2 regions of the Amycolatopsis echigonensis genome follow, and region 2 is predicted to be linked to the other one. Evidence: riboswitches for the same ligand, from Rfam matches in the RefSeq annotation. Region 2 holds a riboswitch; the other holds the start of a gene.
The links. Region 2 has a riboswitch for S-adenosylmethionine ahead of ATK30_RS24765 (methionine ABC transporter ATP-binding protein). Riboswitches for the same ligand answer to the same signal wherever they lie in the genome.

Region 1 (6,903 bases), on a different contig from region 2:
GGTGTCGGGGGAGCGCTGCTGCTGGTAGGGCTCGTGGCAGCAGTACCCACCGCCCTGCGCATCCACGACGCGGCAGCCGACCCGCTGGGATCCGCTGCCGTACATGGCGGCACAGCGGCGCTGCGGGTCGAGATCAGCGAGCGCCCACGGCCGATCCACCAAGCCGGTTACGCCGATCAGCAGGCAGGTACCCGATCGGTGGCGATTCCCGCACGAGTCACAACGGCCACAGTGGACGGTCGTCCCGTCGAGTCGACCGGCAGGGTGCTGTTGCTGGCACCGGTCGCGGGATGGAGCGGCCTGCTGCCCGGCCAGGAAGTTACGACGTCCGGTCGCCTCATGCCCGCACGCGGCGGCGAGTTGACCGCCGCAGTACTCTCCGTCCGCGCGGCGCCAGCCGACGTCGGGCCAGCACCGTGGTGGCAGCGCGCCGCCGCAGTCCTGCGGAACAGTTTGCATTCGCTGTGCGCGATCCTGCCGGAGGAACCAGCGGGCCTCCTGCCTGGACTGGTCCTCGGCGACACGAGCGCGTTGCCGCAACGAGTCGAGGAGGAGTTCAAGGCCTCCGGGCTCACCCACTTGATGGCAGTGAGCGGCGGAAACCTTGTCATCATCGGCGGAGCCGTCCTCCTGCTGTGCCGATTGGTCCGTGCTGGACCGAGACTTTCCGCCGCAGCGGCTGGGAGCAGCTTGGCAGGTTTCCTCGTCCTGGTCGGTCCTGAACCGAGCGTCGTGCGGGCTGGCGTCATGGGCGGCATCGGCTTGCTCGCGCTGGCACTCGGACGGCGTGGTTCAGCGTTGCCCGCGTTGGCCTTCGCGGTGTGCGTACTGGTGGCATGGGACCCGACTATGGCGGGAAATTTCGGTTTCGCGCTTTCGGTTCTCGCAACGGCAGGCCTGGTGCTGCTCGCGCCGCGCTGGGCGGATTCGCTGGTACGAAGGGGAGTTCCTCCCGGTTACGCCGAAGGCCTCGCCGTGCCGCTGGCCGCGTTCGTCGTCACCGCGCCAGTCATCGCCGGGATGGCGGGAACGGTCAGCATCGTCTCAGTTGTCACCAATGTCCTCGCGGCACCGGTGGTCGCGCCGGTGACCGTGCTGGGAGTGCTGGCAACCGTCGTCGGGCCATGGTGGCCAGGTGCGGGGCATCTGCTGATCCAGGTGGCAGATCCGGAGGCCCGGTGGCTGATCACCGTCGCCCGGCACGGCGCGAGAGCGCCTGGCGCGGCGCTCTCCTGGCCGGGTGGCTGGTGGGGCGGACTATGCGCGGCTGTCCTGCTGGTCGTAATCGTCGTGGCGGCGCGGTTTCGCCGGCTCCGGCTGCTGGTGGCGATCGGATTGGTCGTTATGCTGCTGACGGTCGTGCCGGCCAAAGTCCTGGCTCCTGGCTGGCCGCCGGACGGCTGGGCGATGGTGGAATGCGATGTCGGACAAGGAGATGCGGTCGTCCTGGCTACCGCCGAACCCGGACGGGCCGTGGTCGTCGACACCGGGCCGGAGCCGGGGCCGGTCGACGAATGCCTGCGGAGGCTGGGCGTCGATCGGGTGCCGTTGCTCGTGCTGAGTCACCTGCACGCGGACCACATCGGCGGCCTTGCCTCGGTATTCGACGGCCGGGCAGTCGGCGCGATCGCGGTCGGTCCAGGACGTGCTCCGGCATGGGCGTGGCAGTCGGTGTCCGGCGAAGCGCGGCGTCGAGGCGTGCCGCTAGCGCAATTGAGCGAGGGGCAACGGCTGGAGTGGCCGGGGCTGTCGCTGGAGGTGCTCGGTCCGCGTTACGCCACCACTCGCGCACCCGCTCTGCAGGACGGCACGATGATCAACAACAGTTCCGTGGTCCTGCGCGCCGAAACCTCGGCTGGCCGGGTTTTGCTGACCGGGGACGTCGAACTGGCCGCGCAGGCGGATCTTCTCGCCGAGGGTGTGGACCTGCGGGCTGACGTCTTGAAGGTGCCGCATCACGGTTCGCGGTATTCGCTGCCGCAGTTCCTCGCGGCGGTGCGGCCGCGTACGGCGTTGATCAGTGTCGGCGCGGGCAACGGATACGGACATCCGAGCAAGTCCACAGTGGACGTTCTCGGCACGATGGGAGTGCTGGTCACCCGCACCGACGTGGACGGGGACACCGCCGTCCTGCCTGGAGGAAGCGGATCGGCGGTCGCGCGCCGGGGCGAGCCGCGGGGTCCGCCGCGGTAGTGCGGCGGACCCCGGGCCGGTGCGTCAGTAGCCGAGCGCCTTGGCGACGGCTTCGGCGGACGGCGGCACGGTGGCCTTCGGGCCGACGTGGTTCTCGACCGCGTCGAGGGTCTTGAGGCCGTCGCCGGTGATGAGGAGGACGGTTTCGGCGTCCGGGTCGAGCTTGCCGGTTTCGACGAGCTTCTTCGCGGTCGCCACGGTGACGCCGCCCGCGGTCTCGGTGAAGATGCCTTCGGTGCGCGCGAGCAGCCGGATGCCTTCGACGACCTCTTCGTCGGTGACGTCCTCGATCGCGCCGCCGGTGCGGTTGACCACGTCGAGCACGTACGGGCCGTCGGCCGGGTTGCCGATCGCGAGCGAGCGGGCGATGGTGTCCGGCTTGACCGGCTGGACCACGTCGTGGCCGTTGCGGTACGCGGTGGAGACCGGCGAGCAGCCGGTGGCCTGTGCGCCGAACACCTTGTACGGGCTGGCGTCCACGAGACCGAGCTGGCCCAGCTCGCGGAAACCCTTGTCCACCTTGGTGAGCTGGGAACCGGAGGCGATCGGCACGACGATCTGCTCGGGGAGGCGCCAGCCGAGCTGCTCGGCGACCTCGAAGGCGAGCGTCTTCGAGCCCTCGGAGTAGTACGGGCGGACGTTGACGTTCACGAACGCCCACTTCGGGTGCTCGGCGGCCAGTTCGGTGGCGAGCCGGTTCACGTCGTCGTAGTTGCCGTCGACGGCGATCAGGTCGCCGTCGTAGACCGCGGTGGTGAGGATCTTCGCGCGCTCGAGGCTCTTCGGGATCAGCACGACCGACCGCCAGCCGGCGCGGGCCGCCGCGGCGGCGGTCGCGTTGGCCAGGTTGCCGGTCGACGGACAAGCGAGGACCTCGAAGCCGAACTCGCGGGCGGCCGCGAGCGCGACGGCGACGACGCGGTCCTTGAACGAGTGCGTCGGGTTCCCGGTGTCGTCCTTGACCCAGACGCTCTTGAGGCCGAGCTCCTTCGCGAGCCGGTCGGCGCGCACGAGCCGGGTACAGCCGGGTTCGGTGTTCGGGATCTCCTCGACGTTCGAGGGGACGGGAAGGAGTCGCTTGTAACGCCAGATGTTGCGCGGGCCCGCCTCGATGTCCTCGCGGCGGACGCGGCCGAAGTCGTAGGCGACCTCGAGGGGCGAGAAGTCTTCGACGGAGACGAATTCCGGAGCGAGCGGCTGCCGGTGCCCTTCTTCCTTCGACACCAGTTCGACGGCCGGACCGAGGTCGATCGTCTTGTTGGCGGAGGTGGCGCTGAGGGCTGCAGTCATCGCGAGGTTCCTTTCCTCATCTGCCCCGCCGAAGCGGGCCGGAATTGGCACCGTGGTCGTCAGCTACCCCGCGATCGCGGGATGACAGGCTGTACGCCGGTTGCCGGGGCTTCGTCGGGCCGTTCCCTCTGCCCCTCTGGATGAGCGGTATTCGGTTGTCGGAGCGCCGCCGGGCGCGTCCTCGGCTACACCGTACGACATCGCGATCAGCTCATGCCATGGAGGCGGCCCACATCACCGGAGCGGGCGGCCCGGCGGCCGGGTGAGAAGATGGCCGGGTGACCACCGCACCCGCGCCGCTGCACCTCGTCACGGGCGAGGAAGAACTGCTCATCGAACGGGCTGTGCGAGCTTCCCTCGACGCGGCCAGGGCCGCGGACCCGACGGCTGACCTCACGCGGATGCGGGTGTCCGATCTCACACCGCCCGTGCTGGCCGAGCTGGTGAGCCCGTCGCTGTTCGCCGAGGGGCGCGTGATCGTTCTGGAGTCGGCGCAGGACATCTCGCAGGAACTGTCCGACGCGGTGCTGGCGTACGCGAAGGCACCGGCCGACGGCATCGTCCTCGTGGTCGTGCACAGCGGCGGCGGGCGGAGCAAAGCCGCCAAGGCGCTCCCGGGCGCGTTGAAAAAGGCGGGCGCGGAAATCACCGAATGCCCGAAGCTCACCAAGCCCGCCGAGCGCGAGTCGTTCGTCCGCAACGAGGTGCGCCGCGCGGGCGGCAAGATCGACGCCGGGGGCCTGATGGCGCTGCTCGACTCGGTCGGCTCGGACCTGCGCGAACTGTCCTCGGCGGCGACGCAGCTGGTCGCCGACACCGGGGGAGTCGTCGACGAGCAGGCAGTCCGCCGCTACCACACCGGACGCGCCGACGTGACCGGCTTCGCGGTCGCGGAGAAAGCCGTCGCGGGCGACCGGGCCGCCGCGATGGAGTCGCTGCAGTGGGCGATGCAGCTGGGCGTCCCGCACGTGCTGGTGGCCGACGCGCTCGCCGACGCGGTCCGCACGATCGCTCGCGTGTCCGCGGCCGGTCGCGGCAACCCGAACCAGATGGCGGGCGAACTGGGCATGCCGCCGTGGAAGATCCGCAAGGCGCAAGGCCAGGCCCGCGGCTGGGGACAGGACGGCCTGGCGACCGCGATGCGCGTCGTGGCGCGGCTGAACGCCGAGGTCAAGGGCGCGGCGGCCGATTCGAACTATGCCCTGCAGCGCGCGGTCCTCGACGTGGTCGCGGCCAAGGGAGACCGCTGACGTCCTAGTCAGGCGACTGCCTCAGCCGAGCGTCGGCCGCTCGAACCGCTGCGTGCCGAATGTCCCGGCGACCGCTGCGCGGGGCGGCTGCGGCCATGACTGGCGCCGAGCCCTGCGTTCAGCCGGTGCCGCCCCGAACGACTGAACCGGCCCACGATCCAGGACACGGAAAAGGCCCGGCAGCCGAAGCCGCCGGGCCTTCCGGAAAGACTGCGCTCAGAGCTGGTTCGCGCGCTTCGCGAGAGCCGACTTCTTGTTCGCGGCCTGGTTGGCGTGGATGACGCCCTTGGTGACGGCCTTGTCGAGCTTGCGAGCGGCGTCGCGCTGCAGTTCGAGGGCCTTGTCCTTGTCACCGGCTTCGGCGGCCTCGCGGAACTTGCGGATCGCGGTCTTCACCGAGGACCGGATCGCCAGGTTGCGCTGCCGCGCCTTCTCGTTCGTCGTGATGCGCTTGACCTGCGACTTGATGTTGGCCATGGAGGCGTTCCTCTTTCACTCGGTGAAGGTCGCTGCCGCGTTCGTGTGGCTCCGGACCAGTCCCGAGGGACTGCCGGGTTTCCTCCCTGACGGAATGCCGCACGGCAACAGTCGAAAATCTTAACAGCCCTGCTCGCGGCGCTGGAGAGGCCCCCGGCGAGGCGTCCGGCGGGGCCCTGGTGCCCGCGATCGCCCGGCATCCCGGCTCCGGCTCGGTTACGGTGGGCTTCGGTAGTGCCTAGGGTTCCGTCGCCTGCCCGTGGTCCCGCACGGCGGGTCGCGCAGACAACGAGGGCGGGCGGGCCTGGTCCGAGCGGCACCTTCGGCGGGACACCGAGCCCCGCCGTTCATCTGACGGGACAAAAGCCTGGAGGACCCGGTCTTCAGCGTGCGCTGAAAACCTGAAAGGGTCCGGATGAACACCACTGCCCTCGCCATGGTCCTCGTCGCCGCGGTCGTGCACGCCGCGTGGAACCTCGCCGCCAAACGGGTTTCCGGCGGCGGTCCGCGGTTCGTCTGGCTGTACTACACGGTTTCGGCGATCGGGATGCTCCCGGTGATCGCGGTCGCGCTGGCCGTCGAACCCGAACGTCCACAGTGGACTTGGCTGCTCGCCGCGCTGGTCACCGCGGTGCTGCACGTGGTCTACGGAATCGTGCTGCAGCGCGGTTACGAGGTCGGCGACCTGTCGATCGTCTACCCGCTGGCCCGCGGCACCGGGCCGCTGGTGTCGGTGCTCGTGGCCGTTCTGGTCCTGGGCGAACGGCCCGGCGTGCTCGGGCTGATCGGCGCCTTCCTGGTCGTCTCGGGCGTCCTGGTGATCAGTCTCGGCGGCAGCACCGGCGATGCGAGGGCCCGTCGCGCGGGCGTGTTCTACGGCGTGGCCACCGGAACGGTCATCGCGGCATACACGCTGTGGGACGCGCACTCGGTGACGTCGCTCGGCGTGCCTCCGCTCGTCTATTTCGGCGGAGGCGCGATCGGCCAGAGCATTCTGCTGGCGCCGACCGCCGCCCGCGGCCGGTCCGAGATCAAGCGGCTGTGGCGGGACCACCGGCGCGAGGTCCTGATCGTCGGGCTCGCCTCGCCCGCGGGATACCTGCTGGTCCTGTACGCCCTGCGGATCGCGCCGGTCAGCCTCGTCGCTCCGGCGCGCGAGTTGTCGATCGTCTTCGGCGGGGTCGCCGCCTGGCTCGTGCTCCGCGAGCGCAACGCGGTCCGCCGGCTCGCCGGATCGCTCGTGGTGCTGGCCGGGATCGCTGCGATTGCGGTCGCCTGAGCGGCTCGGGTAGGCAGGAGCCATGGACGTACTGAGCAGCCGGGTGCTGATCCACCCCCGCGACCACGAGGTGTCGACCGCGTTCTACCGCGATGTCCTCGGCCTCGCGATCGAGCGCGAGTTCCCTGGCGGCACGCGGTTTTTCGCCGGCGGCGGGTCGATCGAGGTGGTCGGCACCGGCGAGGCCGGGCCCGGTCCGGACGTCAATCTGTTCCTGCAGGTCCGCGACCTCCCGGCGACGCTGGCCGAACTGGCCGGGCGCGGGGTCGAGCCGGTGCGCGAGGCCCGGCGGGAACCGTGGGGCACCGACGAGGCGTGGATCGCCGACCCGGACGGGCTGCGGATCGTGCTCGTCGAGGTCCCGGAGGACCACCCGTTGCGCCGCGACAAGCGCTAGCCCGGTTTCACGGCCCG
Region 2 (6,903 bases):
GGCCAGTTCGGAGATCAGCCGGTAGTTGATGCCCTTGCCTTCCAGCACCGGGGCGAGCTGGTCGAACGGTTCGCCGAGCACGACCAGCTCGGCCCCGATCATCTCGAGCACCTTCACCGTGTCCTCGGCCCATTCGGCGAGGTCGGTGCGCGGCGTCGGCTGGTGCAGCATCGTCACGCTGCCGCCGGTGAGCCACACCGCCTGCACAGTCGGGGCGATGAGCACCGGCGCGGCGGCCAGCACCGCCACCGCGCTCCCCGGCTGCAATCCCCCGCTGACCAGCCCGCCCGCGACCCGGCGGGCTTCGTCGTGCACCTGGGCCCAAGTCCGGCGCACCGGCTCCTTGGGCTCGCCGGTCACCATGCCGCGCCGCTGCCCCCGGTCCGCCGCAGTCCCGACGAGTGTGTCCACAAACCGACTCATGTGCGTCAGATTACTGTCCGGTTTTTCCGGGCCTTCCCGCGGCGGCGTGAACGGCGGATGACGGGTTGCGGACGCGGCCTCACTCGGCGAGTTCGGACGTCTCCAGCCAGCGCGCCTCGACGTCGTCCTTTTCCGCCAGCACGGCCTTCAGGTCGGTGTTCAGCTCGATCAGCTTCTCCGGGTCGGTCGCCGCCTCCGCGAGCGCCGCGTGCAGCTTCTCTTCCCGCTTCGCGAGCTGGTCCAGCTTCCGCTCCAACCGGCCCAATTCCTTTTGCGCCGCACGGGTTTCCGCCGCGCTGCGCTTGGCCTCGGTCTTCTCCGCGGGAGGTGCCTCGCGACGCGGCGCGGCTTCCTTCGCGCGAGCGCGGCGCTGCAGGTACTCCTCGATGCCGCCCGGCAGGTGGGTGACCTTGCCGTCGCCGAGGAGCGCGTACGTGGCGTCGCAGACCCGCTCCACCAGGTACCGGTCGTGCGAGACCACCACCATCGTGCCCGGCCAGCCGTCGAGCAGGTCTTCGAGCTGCTGCAGGGTGTCGATGTCCAGGTCGTTCGTCGGCTCGTCCAGCAGCAGCACGTTCGGCTCGGCCATCAGCAACCGGCACAGCTGCAGCCGGCGCCGTTCGCCGCCGGAGAGGTCGCCGACCGGCGTCCACTGGCGAGCGGCCGGGAAGCCGAGCTTCTCGCCCAGCTGCGACGCGGTCATCTCCTGCTTGCCGAACACGACGCGGCCCGCGACCTGCTCGATCGCCTGCAGCACGCGAAGATCGGCGGGCAGGTCGTCGAGTTCCTGCCGCAGGTGCGCGAGCGCGACCGTCTTGCCTTGCACCCGCCGTCCGGTCGACGATTCGACGTCGCCGCCCAGCAGTTTCAGCAACGTGGTCTTGCCGGAGCCGTTCACGCCGACGAGACCGATCCGGTCGCCCGGACCGATCCGCCACGTGACGTGGTCGAGCAGAGTCCGGTCGCCGACGGACAGCGACACGTCTTCCAGTTCCAGCACCGTCTTGCCGAGCCGGCGTTTCGCGAACGCCATCAGCTCCACGGAATCGCGCGGCGGCGGCACGTCAGCGATCAGCGCCTCGGCGGCCTCGACGCGGTACCGCGGCTTCGAGGAACGCGCCTGCGGGCCGCGCCGCAGCCACGCCAATTCCTTGCGCGCCAGGTTCTGCCGCTTCTCCTCCGCGGTCGCGGCGAGGCGGGCCCGTTCGGCGCGCGCGAAAATCCAGTCGGCGTAACCGCCTTCGTACTGCTCGACCCTGCCGTTCGCGACCTCCCACGTGAGGCTCGCGACGGTGTCGAGGAACCACCGGTCGTGCGTCACGACCACGACCGCGATCCGGCGGCCCAGCAGATGGTCGGCGAGCCAGCGAACGCCTTCGACGTCAAGGTGGTTAGTGGGCTCGTCGAGCACCACCAGGTCGAGTTCGCCGGTGAGCGCGGCGGCCAGTGCGACGCGACGGCGTTCGCCACCGGACAGGTTCGCGGTCGGGGTGTCGAGGCCGATCGCGGTGATGCCCAGACCGTCCACAATAGACCGGACGCGCGCGTCGGCGGCCCATTCGTGCTCGGCTCCGTAGCGCTGCAGCACCACATCGCCGACCGTGCTGCCCGTTGGCAGTTCGGTGCGCTGGGTGACGACGGCCATCCTCAGGTCGCGCACCTGGCTCACCCGGCCGGAATCCGGCTCGCTCAGTCCGGAAAGGACTTCGAGCAGCGTCGTCTTGCCGCCGCCGTTGAGCCCGACGACACCGATTCGCTGCCCCTCGGCGATGCCGAGGGAAACGTTGTCCAGCAACGGCTTCACGCCGTAGGACTTGCTCACCGATTCCAGGTTGACCAGGTTGGCCATCCGGATCCTTTCCACTGTGGACTGTTGATTCAAGCTTTTCAGGCGTGCACGCGCGGCGGCGCGTTGCGCGGCGCGTCGTCGCCGCCGACCACCCGGGCCCCGGGCACCGGGCCGTGCGCGACCCGCACCGTGCGGCAGACTCCCGCGCCGGACAGCTCAGCGGCCACCTCGACCGCGGTCTCCGCGTCGGAGCACAGGAACGCGCAGGTCGGCCCGGAGCCGGACACGCATCCGGCCAGCGCGCCCGCGTTCACCCCAGCGCGCAGCGTGCGGCGCAGGCCGGGCCGCAGCGACACCGCGGCCGCCTGCAAGTCATTGCCGAGCAACAGGGCGAGTTGGCGAGGATCACCCGACGCGAGCGCCTCCACGACCGGCGTGTGCGATCCGATCCGCGGCGGTTTGCCGTCGGCGCGCAGCCGGTCGAGTTCACCGAACACTTTGGGCGTGGACAGACCTTCCTCGTCGAAGGCCAGCACCCAATGGAACGTGTGCCGCGCGAGCACCGGCACGAGCTGCTCACCCCGGCCGGTGCCGAGCGCAGTGCCGCCGTACAGCGCAAAGGGCACGTCGCTGCCCAGCCGTCCGGCGACGGTGGCCAGCTCGTCGCGCGTGACGTCGAGCTTCCACAGCGACGAGAGCCCGACCAGCGCCGCCGCCGCGTCCGCGCTCCCGCCCGCCATGCCGCCGGCGACCGGAATGCCCTTGCGCAGCACGATTCGCACCTTCGGCTCGTCCGCGTCCGGCCGTCCGGCGTAGGAGGCCAGTTCGCGAGCCGCGCGCCAGGCGAGATTGGCGCCGTCGGTGGGCACCGTGCGCTCCCCCTCGCCGTACACCTCGAGCCCGGGCTCGTCGGCGGCCGCGACGGTCACCTCGTCGGTGAGCGAAAGCGCCTGGAAGACGGTGACCAGCTCGTGGAACCCGTCCGCCCGCAGGTCGCCGACGGCCAGGTGCAGGTTGACCTTGGCCGGGACCCGGACGGTGACTGGTGGAGGAACGACGGCGAGCACCCGTCCAGCCTACGTGGCTGCGCCGCGCCAGGTCCCGCCAGGAGAAAACGTCGGCGCAGAAGTTCCCCCAGTCGTCGTCCGGGAGTGGTCAGGCGGACTAGTTTGGAACTACTTTGGAACTATGCGCGCTCCGGAGGTCAACCTGTCCGAGCTGTCCCTGCACCCCCGCCGGGTCGTCGAACAGCTCGAAGGTTCGCCGAGCCGTTCGGTCCGGATTCGCCGACGGGAGAAGGACAAACCCGATCTGGTCCTGGTCACCGCCGACCGCGCCGAGCAGGCAGCGGCCGGGTTTTCGGCGACCGTCACGCTCCTCGTGGAGCTGATGCGCCGCAGCAACGAGACGGCCGCGCTCGCCGCCGAGGCGCTGCCCGCCGCGTTCCCGTGGGCGCGGTACCTGTCGGCGGACGAGGTGCGGACGTTCGCCGGCGAACTGGCCGAAACCCTGGAGCGAGCCGAATCGCTCGGCAACCCGGCACCGTTCGCCACCCTCGTGGCCACGTGGAAGCAGACCGCCGAGGCGCACGCGGATCCGGAGCTCGCGGAGATCCTCCGCCGCAACGACCACAATGGACAGACTTCAGGACGGTTGTCCCAATAGTCCGGCCGGGTGACCCAATTTCTGGGGCGGCGCGTCCCGCGGATACGGCGAGGGCCGCCCCAACTGGTTGGAGCGGCCCTCGAAAAACGGTTCGGCGAAAGGGAAATCAGGCAGCGACCACGCTCTGCGGTCCGCGAACCGGCTGGCTCACGTGCGCGCCCCGGTCGGAGATCCAGGACAGCGCGGCGTCGGCCCGCTCGCCGCGGACACCGAGACGGAAGCGGGCGATCGGGGTGTCCCCGATGCGGGTGAGACCGCCGCCGATGGTGGCGAGTTCCACGTCGAAGCGGCTGGCCGCCTCGGGCAGCAACGCGCCCACCGACGCGAAACCGATCAGGACGACGTCGACCGAGCGGTCGTACTTCGCGGATTGGGCGCGCGACGTCTCGATCGACGGCAGCACCGCCTGCGCGGTCCAGCTGTCCGGCGTCGAGATCAGGTCAAGCACCGTGCCGCGCTCGACGATCGCGCCGTTGTCGAGCACCGCGACGTCGTCGCAGACCCGGCGGACGACGTCCGCGTCCGGCGTGGTGACGACGACCGTCACGCCCAGCTCGGCCCGTGCCCGGTCGAGCACGGCGAGCACCGCGCCGGCCTCCTCGGCGGCGACCCCGGCGGTCGGGTCGTCGGCGAGCAGCACGGCCGGTCCGGCCGCGAGCGCCTTCGCGACCGCGACCCGGCGAAGCTGGCCGTCGGTGAGTTCTTCCGGCTTCTGTGCGGCGCGGGCGGTGAGGCCGACCAGGTCGAGCAGCGAGCCGACCCGGCTGCGCCGCTGCGGGCCGTCGACGCCCAGCTGCTCCAGCGGGCTGGCGATGTTGCCGGCGATGGTGCGCTCGGCGATCAGCTCCGGCTTGGTCCCGACGACCCCCAGCTGGCGGCGGATCTCCCGCAGCCGCTTGCCGTCGAGCGTCGCGGTATTGAGGCCGTCGAGCCGCACGACGCCGCGGTCGGGACGCTCCTGCAGCGCGATGCAGCGGGCGAGGGTCGACTTGCCGGAACCGGACGGACCCACGACCCCGAACAGCGAGCCGGCTTGCACGTCAACGCTCACGTCGCGCAGCGCGGCGACCCGGTTTCCGTGGAAGGGAAAGGACTTGGACACGTTTTCGACAGTGATCACGAAAGGGCTCCAGGCAAACGAGGCGCGGCGCCGTTTCCGGGCGCGCCAGGCGTCATCGAATTACCGTCCACAGTGGACGGCGCAAGAAAGTGCGGAAAAAACGATCAGGCGATGACCATGGAGCGTCGACACGCACATACCGAGCGGCGACCTTCGTCGACTACGCGCCGGCGGGTCAGCAGGAGCGGGCGGGTGACCCTCTTCATCGAAAACAGCCTCCATCGGTCCTGGCGGTAGCACCTGCCCTGCGGAGGGTGGTTGCTGCGACTTCGGCGAGCCAGGTCTCTCAGTCGCTCGGGATGGACGCTTTCGAGTAAAGCCGATCCCATTGGCTGAACGCAAGCGCGTTGGTGCAGATCACACGTCTGGTGGTGCCCGCATGCCGGGACACCCGTCCTGTAGCGCGAAACCCGGAACCTCGGTCGCCGAACAGTGCCTCGACCTGCGAAACGCTCGTGACGACTGGCGTTCGCGAACTAGTTCGTTCCACTGTGGACGATCAAGGATCTTTATGGAACAAGACTTTTTTCGTTGTCAAGGGCGCTTCGCTCCCAGGCCTCGGCGCTCGGCTCGGCGGGTCCACGGCCGGGTCGAGATAGGTCACCGGAGCGAAGCACCTCCGGTCGCGCCGCGGAACAATCGGGAGCGGGGAGCACGCGGACTCCCCCGAATGCCGCGGGCCGGACGAGCCGCTCGTCACAGCTTCCACCGCGCTCACGCCATGACCGAGAGTAGTGGCGCGGCCCCGAATCGCCCACGATCAGCGATGACGCAAACCCAGCTCCCGATCGCGGAATACCCGCCGCGCTCCCGCCGTTGAACAGCGAAAACGAGCTCGACTGGCGAAGGTGTACCGCGATGGGGGAGGTGCTCGCCACGCCTGCGAAGGAGCGCGAGGGAGAAGGCGGACCAGCGACGGTACTGGGGAACCCAGCGTCGTCGTCGCGGCAGGGGTTCCTGCTCAGTTTCCGGCAGCCGCGATCCGGGCGAACGCGTGCACGTCCAGCTGCTCCCCGCGCGTCTTCGGATCGATCCCCGCCTGCGCGAGCAGCTCGCCAGCCCGCTCGGCGGAACCGGCCCACCCGGCCAAAGCCGCCCGCAATGTCTTGCGCCGCTGAGAGAACGCCGCGTCGACCACAGCGAACAGCCGCGCGCGATCCACGCCGGACACCGGGTCAGTCCGGGTGAACGACACCAGCGCGGAATCGACGTTCGGCACCGGCCAGAACACCGCACGCGGCACCGCGGCGACCTTGCGCGCCGGGCCGTACCAAGCGAGCTTCACGCTCGGCACGCCATAGGTGCGGCTGCCCGGTCCGGCAGCCATCCGGTCGGCGACCTCGGTCTGGACCATCACGAGCCCGCCGCGCAGCGACGGCAGTTCGGCCAGCAGGTGCAGCACCACCGGCACCGCGACGTTGTACGGGAGGTTCGCCACGATCGACACCGGCTCCGCAGGCAGATCGGCGGCCCGCACCCGCAGCGCGTCAGCTCCGACGACGGTCAGCCGGTCCGCTGCCTCCGGCGCGCGCTCGGCCACGGTGCGCGGCAGGCGGGCGGCGAGTACCGGGTCGATCTCCACAGCGATGACCTGAGCGCCCGCGGCGAGCAGCCCCAACGTCAGCGAGCCGAGCCCGGGCCCGACCTCCAGGACGACGTCCCCCGGCCGCGCGCCGCCGAGTTCGACGATGCGGCGGACCGTGTTGGGGTCGTGCACGAAGTTCTGCCCGAGCTTCTTCGTGGGCCGGACGTCGAGTTCGTCGGCCAGCCCGCGGATTTCGGCGGGTCCCAGCAGTTCCACCACCGGACGAGCCTACCCAGCGCCGCCCGCGACCCTGCTCGCGGCACGAAAAAGCCGGTGGCCGCGGGCACGAAGCCCACGACCACCGGCGGAAAATTCGGTCAG

Region 1: it holds a riboswitch for S-adenosylmethionine, as region 2 does, so the genes downstream of both, thrC (threonine synthase) here and ATK30_RS24765 (methionine ABC transporter ATP-binding protein) in region 2, are expected to answer to the same signal.

What each region holds. Positions count from the first base shown of each region.
Region 1 is NZ_PJMY01000002.1:367,285-374,187, forward strand. Features, by position in the region: gene ATK30_RS03345 (ComEC/Rec2 family competence protein) at 1-2,193, shown strand, start outside; gene thrC (threonine synthase) at 2,218-3,483, opposite strand; SAM riboswitch class I at 3,497-3,630, opposite strand; gene holA (DNA polymerase III subunit delta) at 3,762-4,733, shown strand; gene rpsT (30S ribosomal protein S20) at 4,950-5,210, opposite strand; gene ATK30_RS03365 (DMT family transporter) at 5,626-6,489, shown strand; gene ATK30_RS03370 (VOC family protein) at 6,512-6,886, shown strand; gene ATK30_RS03375 (class I SAM-dependent methyltransferase) at 6,883-6,903, opposite strand, start outside.
Region 2 is NZ_PJMY01000003.1:4,137,134-4,144,036, reverse strand. Features, by position in the region: gene ATK30_RS24785 (fatty acyl-AMP ligase) at 1-423, opposite strand, end outside; gene ATK30_RS24780 (ABC-F family ATP-binding cassette domain-containing protein) at 503-2,272, opposite strand; gene ATK30_RS24775 (4-(cytidine 5'-diphospho)-2-C-methyl-D-erythritol kinase) at 2,311-3,279, opposite strand; gene ATK30_RS24770 (hypothetical protein) at 3,401-3,877, shown strand; gene ATK30_RS24765 (methionine ABC transporter ATP-binding protein) at 3,984-4,997, opposite strand; SAM riboswitch class I at 5,213-5,303, opposite strand; gene rsmA (16S rRNA (adenine(1518)-N(6)/adenine(1519)-N(6))-dimethyltransferase RsmA) at 5,959-6,801, opposite strand; gene ATK30_RS24755 (resuscitation-promoting factor) at 6,900-6,903, opposite strand, start outside.